Regions from separate parts of the Marinagarivorans cellulosilyticus genome, predicted to be linked through region 1. Evidence: predicted binding sites of a transcription regulator. Region 1 holds the regulator's gene; each other region holds the start of a gene.
The links. The regulator FNR, encoded in region 1, switches genes on or off when oxygen is low (the NO sensors DNR and NnrR bind a similar motif). The targets are predictions, from matches to a motif close to TTGATNNNNATCAA.

Region 2: a site for FNR is predicted at 746-759, ahead of MARGE09_RS07570 (GbsR/MarR family transcriptional regulator). Genes of this name have one in related genera too.
Region 3: a site for FNR is predicted at 1,313-1,326, ahead of MARGE09_RS07165 (Hsp20/alpha crystallin family protein). Genes of this name have one in related genera too.
Region 4: a site for FNR is predicted at 758-771, ahead of MARGE09_RS16965 (periplasmic nitrate reductase, NapE protein). Genes of this name have one in related genera too.

The regions. Positions count from the first base shown of each region.
Region 1 covers NZ_AP023086.1:3,594,466-3,596,664, forward strand. The annotation lists gene MARGE09_RS14490 (hypothetical protein) at 1-1,024, shown strand, start outside; gene fnr (fumarate/nitrate reduction transcriptional regulator Fnr) at 1,069-1,800, opposite strand; gene MARGE09_RS14500 (NAD-dependent deacylase) at 2,062-2,199, opposite strand, start outside.
Region 2 covers NZ_AP023086.1:1,901,675-1,903,873, reverse strand. The annotation lists gene MARGE09_RS07575 (hybrid sensor histidine kinase/response regulator) at 1-720, shown strand, start outside; gene MARGE09_RS07570 (GbsR/MarR family transcriptional regulator) at 831-1,367, shown strand; gene MARGE09_RS07565 (cytochrome ubiquinol oxidase subunit I) at 1,412-2,199, shown strand, end outside.
Region 3 covers NZ_AP023086.1:1,807,636-1,809,834, reverse strand. The annotation lists gene MARGE09_RS07175 (multifunctional CCA addition/repair protein) at 1-322, shown strand, start outside; gene MARGE09_RS07170 (pteridine reductase) at 514-1,263, shown strand; gene MARGE09_RS07165 (Hsp20/alpha crystallin family protein) at 1,404-1,832, shown strand; gene MARGE09_RS07160 (TonB-dependent receptor) at 1,917-2,199, opposite strand, start outside.
Region 4 covers NZ_AP023086.1:4,149,895-4,152,093, forward strand. The annotation lists gene MARGE09_RS16960 (DUF1552 domain-containing protein) at 1-110, shown strand, start outside; gene MARGE09_RS21575 (hypothetical protein) at 300-431, opposite strand; gene MARGE09_RS16965 (periplasmic nitrate reductase, NapE protein) at 908-1,051, shown strand; gene MARGE09_RS16970 (chaperone NapD) at 1,062-1,340, shown strand; gene napA (nitrate reductase catalytic subunit NapA) at 1,337-2,199, shown strand, end outside.

The DNA.
Region 1 (2,199 bases):
GAATTTGTATGATTCCCTTGTCGCTGAAATTGCCTTAATTAACTGCCCTGAGCTTTCATTGAATACGATTCAAGGCACAGAGGTTAATGTGCCGCTAATGGAAGAGCTGGAACCCTTTAGCAGAACAAAACCGCAAATTGATGCTTGGATGGTTAAAGCTGACGCCAATTATGCTTTCGAGTATGTCAGCGGTGCTATACGCGTAACGGTAAAAAATGTTAACAGCATTGCTGACGGAACATATTTTTTGGGCAGTTACCCCTATGACGGATTACGCGACCATCGAGATTATCTATGCGATGCCATCAATGGTATGGGGCAATGTACATCACCTGTGGCGCGGACAAAAACAATATGCCAAGGCTATACCGATGCTAACAGCTGTTTTAGTTATGACAATGCCAGTAAAACATGGACCATTGGAGGGAAAAATATAGCGCCGGGTATTGTATGGTTTGAAGGCAATCTAGTGTTGTCTAACGGCGAGTATTACAACACTTTTGCAGCTACCGGCAATATTACTACTGCGGGCGCGATGAAAACCTATGCCCCCAACTTTGTCGGTTACAACGCTGTGTGCACCCTCGCTTATCCACTTTCCCCAACTGCAGACTTTGCAGATCTTTACCCTGAGCAGCTTTGTGATCAAGATTTGGCGGTAATGAATTATCTACCCTTGGCCAATATCGTTGTTATGGCGGGGGGGAACAACCCGTTTGCTGGCGGGGTTTATCAAGGTGGCGATATTACGTTGGCCGCTTCAAATGAATTATTCGGCACCGTATTGGCCGGAAATAACCTAGATACGGGTGGCGATACTATTGTGCACGGTTATATTTCTGCTGCAGCTAATGGCAGTGGCTCTGGAACTAATGACTTGGCGGGTAAGACAGTAATTGATTTGGAAAACCTACCATCAACTTACCGGCCCAATGAGGTGCCAGATTTTGATGGTGGCTCATGTACAAGTTCGTGCTCGCCACCCACGGAAGGCGTTGATGTTTTGTGGTCGCGCTATCTGTAATGTGGCTCTAACTATATAACATTGAGGGCGAGCTGAAACTCGGCCTATGGGGTGTTTTTGCCGCCGCTAACTTTCCTTTTAAGCTCATCGATATCAAGGATAACAACATGCTTTTTATCGAGAGCAATTAAACCGCTCTTGTGGAAGCGCCCAAGCACACGACTTACGGTTTCTATGGTTAAGCCTAGGTAATTGCCAATGTCAGACCGCGCCATAGGCAAATAAAATTCCGTAGCTGATAGCCCACGTTGACTGTTGCGCTGCGAGATACTAAGCAGCAAAAAAGCCATTTTTTCGTCTGCACTGTTTTTGCTAAGAAGGCTAATAAGCTCTTGATCACTGGCAATTTCTTTGCCCATGATTTGAAAGAAGCGACGTTGTAAGTTTGGAATTTTAACGCTGAGATCTTCTAGTTGGTTAAATGGTATTTCGCAGACCGAGCTCGTCTCTAAAGCGATGGCGGTATTGGTGTGGTTGTTGGTGGCAATGCCATCCATGCCGAGGATTTCACCGGGTAAATAAAACCCCGTGACTTGCTCTTCTCCATCTGTGGAGACGGCCACAGTTTTGAACGAGCCAGAACGCACCGCAAAAACAGCCCTAAAAGCGTCACCGGCAAAGTAGAGTTTGTCTGATTTTTGCAGTGGGCGGCCGCGCTGAACGATTTGGTCCAGTTGGTTGATATCATTACGCAGAAGGCTAATGGGTAGGCAAAGATCCCCTAAGCGGCATTCTCCGCAATTGACTTGTGATCCGGTGTTGCAGTGTGCTTTCATCGCTGTCTCTTTGTCCGCTTGAGGTTGAACCTGGAAACCGCAGTTAAACCAGCAAAGTCTCCGCATTCACTGGGTGCACCTGACGCGATAAAAATAATTCATCACCAATAAGGTGACTACACACTTTACTACACGCCATGCGCATCCCGGTAATGCGGGGCTTTTTGACTCTAAACTGCGATCTCTAGGTTGAATCAATGACTCATTTGCGGGCATTTTACAAGGCTTGGCGCATAGACAAAAGGCGTGATTAACTAATTGCTACATTAGATGCTGTTTATGGCTTTTTTGCGACACGGCGTGTGAGAGCAGTTGTCCGAAATAGTCCGGTACTATTTGAGAGGCCAAGCCTTGAATGTGTTGTTCAAAGTCGCCATTTGCGGGGGCGTAATTCAGCGA
Region 2 (2,199 bases), 1.7 Mb from region 1:
CATATCTTTGAGGTTTTTCACCAAGTAGAACACGGCGATAACCAAAGCTACTCTGGCACAGGCCTAGGTTTAGCCATCGCTAAACAGCTTATCGAACTACAAGGCGGTCGTATTCATGTCACTTCAACGGTGAACAAAGGATCAATCTTTTCATTTACGCTTCCTTTAGCGAACACCCAGAGCCAGCGCGCCACGCCACAACAACCACCCGCTGTGCAGCCAAACACTGCAGGCACCACAAAACATAAAATCGCCACAGCCCAACCCAGCGCACAGGCACAGCAAAACAGCCCGCCACCAAAGTCCCTACCTTGCTTGCACAGCAACCCGCAAAGCAAAATTATTCTGATTGTTGATGACGACACCATCAACCGTATTGTTTTAACCGGCATATTGCAGCTTCATCACTACAAGGTAGAAGAAGCTATAAACGGGCAAGCCGCGTTAGACTACTTTGCCCAAGGCCGCCACGCCGATATGGTTATAATGGACGTAATGATGCCCGGCATGAACGGCTACGAGCTATGCCAAAGGCTGCGCGCGCAATACCCAGTGACTCAGCTACCCATTATCTTTCTATCAGCCAACCTCACCGACGAAGATCTCAACAAAGCATACCAAGTCGGCGCCAACAACTTTTTAACCAAACCCATTTCCAAATATGCGCTGCTCCCCCAAGTTGCCAACCAGCTAAAGCTAACCGAAAAACCACCCGCCTAAGCCGCCCCTATTTATACAAAAAGCCTTGACGAATATCAAATAAGGTTTAGAATTTTCAGTAATTTCTGAAAATTCAGTATAACCACAATCCCAGTACAGGTAGCGCAAGCATGAAACTGCCACACGACAGCCAAACCTTTATTATGCACTGCGGTGAAATGGGCAGCCGCTGGGGCTTTAACCGTACAGTAGGCCAAATTTGCGCGCTTCTTGTGATCACCGAAGAGCCACTCAATGCCGACCATATCGCCGAAGCTCTAAGCATTAGCCGTGGCAATGTAAGCATGGGGCTAAAGGAGCTGCAATCGTGGCGCTTGATTCAATTAAGCCACAAGCCAGGCGACCGCAAAGAATACTTCACCGCCAGCGGCAGTATTTGGGATATGGGACAAACTATTTTTGAAGAACGCCGCAAACGCGAAATAGACCCAACGCTATCGCTTTTGCGTTCGCAATTACTGGCGCACGAAGGCGAAAGCAATTACCGCATAAAACGCCAACAAGAAATCCACGACCTGCTAGAGCTGCTCACCAACTGGGCCACCGCTTTAGGCAGCATGAAACCAGAAAGCCTTAAATCGTTAATGAAACTAGGCTCTGGTGTAACAAAAGTTTTGGAATTAAAGAGTAAGTTAAAAAGCAAATAAACCACCTACAAAACATAGGCCGGTAGCGGCTTAGGGAGTTAGGCATGTTAGACGTACTAATGTTATCGCGCATTCAATTTGCGGCCAATATTAGTTTCCATATTTTATTTCCCACCATCACCATCGCGCTATGCTGGTACTTACTGTATTTCAAAATCCGCCAGCACGTCACGCCACACCCAGTATGGCAGCGCGCTTATCGCTTTTGGGTAAAAATATTTGCCTTAACCTTTGCGCTAGGCGTAGTCAGCGGCATTACCATGTCGTTTCAATTTGGTACTAACTGGCCGGGGTTTATGGAAAAGGTCGGCAATATTGCAGGGCCGCTGTTAGGGTACGAAGTCTTAACGGCGTTTTTTCTTGAGGCGACTTTTTTAGGCATTATGCTTTTCGGCCAAAGCCGCGTACCACCGTGGCTGCACACCCTTGCCACAGCTATCGTTGCGCTAGGTACCATGCTATCGGCATTTTGGATTTTAGCGCTAAACTCGTGGATGCACACCCCCGCAGGGTTCGAGCTACGCGACGGTATAGCCTTCCCAACCAGCTGGTGGGCTATTATTTTTAACCCGTCTTTCCCATATCGCTTTGGCCATATGCTCTTAGCCTCTTTACTGACAGCCAGCTTTTTAATAGCAGGCTTAAGTGCCTACCGGCTATTAAAAGGTGACACAAAATCCACCCCAAAAAACACCCTAAAGCATGCGCTCATTGTTATTGCTATAGCTGCGCCACTGCAATTATTTATGGGCGATATGCACGGGCTAAATACCTTTGAGCACCAACCACAAAAAGTCGCTGCAATGGAGGGCGTATGGGAAACCACCCAAGG
Region 3 (2,199 bases), 1.8 Mb from region 1:
ATTTCACACCCACTGCCACCGGGCAACGGAGCTAAACCCAAGCACGGTTAATAAATTGTTTAACAATTTAGGCGCCTATAAACGCACCGATTTTTTCGAACAGTTTTTACAATGCTGCCAAGCAGACGCCCAAGGCCGAACAGGCTTTGAAGAACGCCCTTACCCACAAGCGCAATATTTAAAAGAAGCGCTTGCTAGCTGCCAAGGCGTAAACGCAGCAACTTTTATGAAACAAGGCTTACAAGGGCCAGCTATTGGCGAAGCCATGACAGCAGCACGCATTCAATGCATTAAAGTGTTTAAAGAGCAATACCAAAGGTAACTATTCAGGTGAGTGCGAAATGATGGCCACCCCAAAGGCGAAGTGATTGTTTTCTGGGCATTCAAGCGTCTGGAACGCTTGCATAGCGACCAAGGATGGCTTGAGCGGCCCAGAAAATGATCAGTTGGGCGACCTATTTGAGCATGACTGAATAGTTACTACCAAAGAAACTTACCGATATAAGGCCACTCATGGATTCAGCAATAAATCCCTCCGCCCCAACCGCCATAATTACCGGCAGCGCCCAGCGCATTGGCAAAGCGCTTGCACTTGCGCTGCACACGCAAGGCTATAACGTGGTATTGCATTATTTTCGTACCAGCGCCGAGCCCTTGGCAAACAAGCTGAACGCTATTCGCGCCGGTTCCGCAGTTACGGTGCAAGCCGACCTCAACGATGCAGCGGCCGCTAACACTATTACGCAAAGTGCATTACAGCATTTTTCACGGCTGGATATTTTAGTTAATAACGCCTCCAGCTTTTACCCCACGCCTATAGGCAGCGCCACCGTTAAACAGTCGCAAGATTTATTCAACACCAATGCGCTAGCGCCTTTTTTTCTAAGCCAAAGCTGCGCTGCGCCCTTAAAAGAGCAAGGCGGCTGCATTTTAAATATTGCCGACATTTACGCCGAAACCCCTAAGCGCCAACACACCCTTTACTGCATGGCCAAAGCCGCCAATGCCATGCTTACCAAAAGCCTAGCCATAGAACTAGCACCTGATGTACGGGTCAACGGCATTGCCCCTGGCGCCGCCCTTTGGCCCTCCGAAACGCCCCCCAGCAACGAGCGCGACGCACTGCAGAAAATCCCACTAGGGCGTATAGGGGGAACACAAGCTATTGTCGAAACCGCACTCTTTTTACTGCAAAAAGGGCATTATATTACCGGTCAAATCATTGCCGTAGATGGCGGTAAAGCGCTCGCAGGCATTGCGTAATTAAAAGCCTTAACTCAAAGCTAAACCGTTTATCTAAAAAATTAAATTTTTGATGCAAAACAATTGAATTCCTCACAATAGAGCCATACTACAGGTATGTAGTAGCGCATTACATTTGTTAACCCGATAGGAGAATAACGATGAACATTTTCCCTAGACAGCAATTGCATGAACTTCACAACCTTCTCGATCACACGTGGCTCCCGCTGCGCGAACCCGGCGGCCGTTACGGGACTATCTCCCCTAAAGTCGACCTACGTGAAAAAGACAACACCTACGAAATTAGCTTAGAGCTTCCAGGCCTAAAGAAAGAAGATATTCATATAAGCCTAGAGCGAGGCGTACTAACCGTAGAGGCACAGAGCAGTGAAGAAAAAACCGAAGAAGAACACGGGCGTGTTATTCGGCAAGAGCGCCATTACGGCAAATATGTACGCAGCTTCGAATTAAACCCACACATTCACCAAGCAGATATTGTGGCTCAATTTGAGCATGGCGTACTTTTAATTGATGTCCCTAAAGCGCCGAAAAGCAATGAAACAGCCGCAACGCGTATTGAAATAAGCTAACCAACGCTACGCCGTGCTATGTCACGGCGTAGCGCTGTACTACAGGTTTAGAGACGCCCTACATACATTTATGCGCTAAAAACGCTAGCCCCGCCATATTAACGACAACATAGCGTGCCGCGACTGACCAGGAAAATAACGCTGCTCACCAAACGCGATATCGGCTCGGTCGGCATAGCGCTGATCAAACATATTCAATAGTGATGCCTTTGCGGTTAATCCACGGCTTAAGCTCCAACTAGCGCGTAAATTAGAGACGCTATGTCCTTCGTAGCTCGACGAATTTTCTGGGTCCAGAAAATAATCATCCATTAAAGACACATCTAACGAGCCATGTAATTCAGGCGTGACCTGCCAGCCCAATACC
Region 4 (2,199 bases), 560 kb from region 1:
CTAAGCCACACGGGCATCTATTGGTATCTTTAGCACACGCCATGGGCCTAGATATCGATAGCTTTGGCGAACCGGAAACCGGAACCGGCGCCTTAAACGAATTGCTATAAAACAAAAAGGCACCGGCAAGACTCACCAATCGTTGTGACAGAATAACAATCAATAGGCATCTAAAAAATAGTATTTTTTGTGTGAGAGCTGGGACAGTTGTTCCTAGCTACTTTCTGCATTTTCTCCGTTCGTGGCAATGCCATTAACTTAAGGCAAGTTAAGCGGTAGGCGGTGATTTCTCAGGACCCTCACGCGCCGGCTCTTGCAGGGATGACAAGGTGATCAAATTGCTGGAGCACGAAGTCGTAGACGGCTTGAGCGAGTCCAGAAAAATTGTCGGTCGCCGCTAAGTTAGTGACATTGCCGTTCGTGGAAGTCAAGCACCACCTAGGCGACTGAATGGACTCAGAACGTAGAGCGACGCACCAGTGCACGAAGCGCATTATTAGACATTGCACCGCCGCGCGAACTGGCTGATTAGAATAACGAAGGAGCAGTTATCGAGGCAAAAACCTGTAGCCGCCATCGCGGAAAAAGTGCATTTTTAAAGGCGCCCCAAGAGGTTACTGCTCGCTACCAAAACTTAACCACATTTAACAACGCGTAAAGAAAGCATCACCGCCTATTAAACAGCAAAATACTTCCCGTATATTGCTACCCCCTCCCCCATCATTTTTTCGCACCTTCCGATATAACCACACCGCTATTGATCTGCATCAAGTTTCTATCGTAAGCGCAGGCTAGCGATGATCTATGATAGTTGGCTATCACGTTATTTATCCTTGCATCGGTGTTTTAGCACCGCCCTTCATCGCGAAACACACGCGACTGTCCAGACTTTTAAGAGAGGTAGGCAATGCCCAACAATACGACAAGTAAAAAAGACGAACTCAAAATGATCGTCTTTATTTGTGTTTTCTTATTTCCTCTACTGGCTACCACCATTGTTGGCGCCTATGGCTTGGCCATTTGGTTATCTCAGATATTTTTTGGTCACTAAGGAGCCTGGCATGATATTACACATCAGCAGCATTATTGTTCAGGTTAACAGCCTCGCATGGTCCTCCGTTTACGACAGTATTGAAAAGCAAGAACACGCCTCAATTAGTGCAAGCGACGAAGGGCAAGGGAAAATGATTGTTGTTTTAGAGGCCCCATCATTGCACGACACGCAAAATATGATTGATGCTTTAAAAGCTATTAAAGGCGTTGTTTCTGCCACCATGGTTTATCACCACAGCGAACCGGCCTCTGAACTTAATCAACCCCTTTACGAGCACGCATCATGAGCATATCCCGCCGAGAATTTGTCCGACAGCAAGCCACTGCAACCGCCTGCGCGGCAGCGGGTGTTATTTTACCGTCCGATGCCAGCAACATGATTACCGCACTGGACGACACACGCTTGACATGGTCCAAAGCGCCCTGCCGTTTTTGCGGCACAGGCTGTAGCGTTAATGTGGCCACTAAGGCTGGGCAAGTCGTAGCGACCCATGGCGATATTAAATCGCCAGTAAATCGTGGTTTAAATTGTGTGAAAGGTTATTTCCTGTCAAAAGTAATGTACGGCAAAGACAGGCTCACAACCCCTTTGTTGCGCATGCGCGATGGTAAATACGATAAAAACGGCGACTTCACCGAAGTCAGCTGGGGCACAGCCTTTAGCGTAATGGCCGAAAAATTTAAGCACGCACTCAATAAAAAAGGCCCGGACGGGGTTGGCATGTTCGGGTCCGGCCAATGGACCGTATGGGAAGGTTACGCCGGCGTAAAACTGATGAAGGCGGGCTTTCGCTCGAACAATATCGAGCCCAACGCACGCCACTGCATGGCTAGTGCAGTGGCTGGGTTTATGCGCACCTTTGGCATTGATGAACCGATGGGGTGTTATGACGATTTCGAGCATGCCGATGCCTTTGTACTATGGGGCTCTAACATGGCAGAAATGCACCCAATTTTATGGACACGCATTGCCGACCGCCGCTTGAGTACACCCGGCACTCAAGTTTGCGTGATGTCTACCTATGAACACAGAAGTTTTGATCTGGCCGACATCCCCGTTATTTTCAACCCCAATACCGACCTTGCTATTGCAAACTTTATTGCAAACTACATTATTAAAAATAAAAAAGTGAATTGGGATTTTGT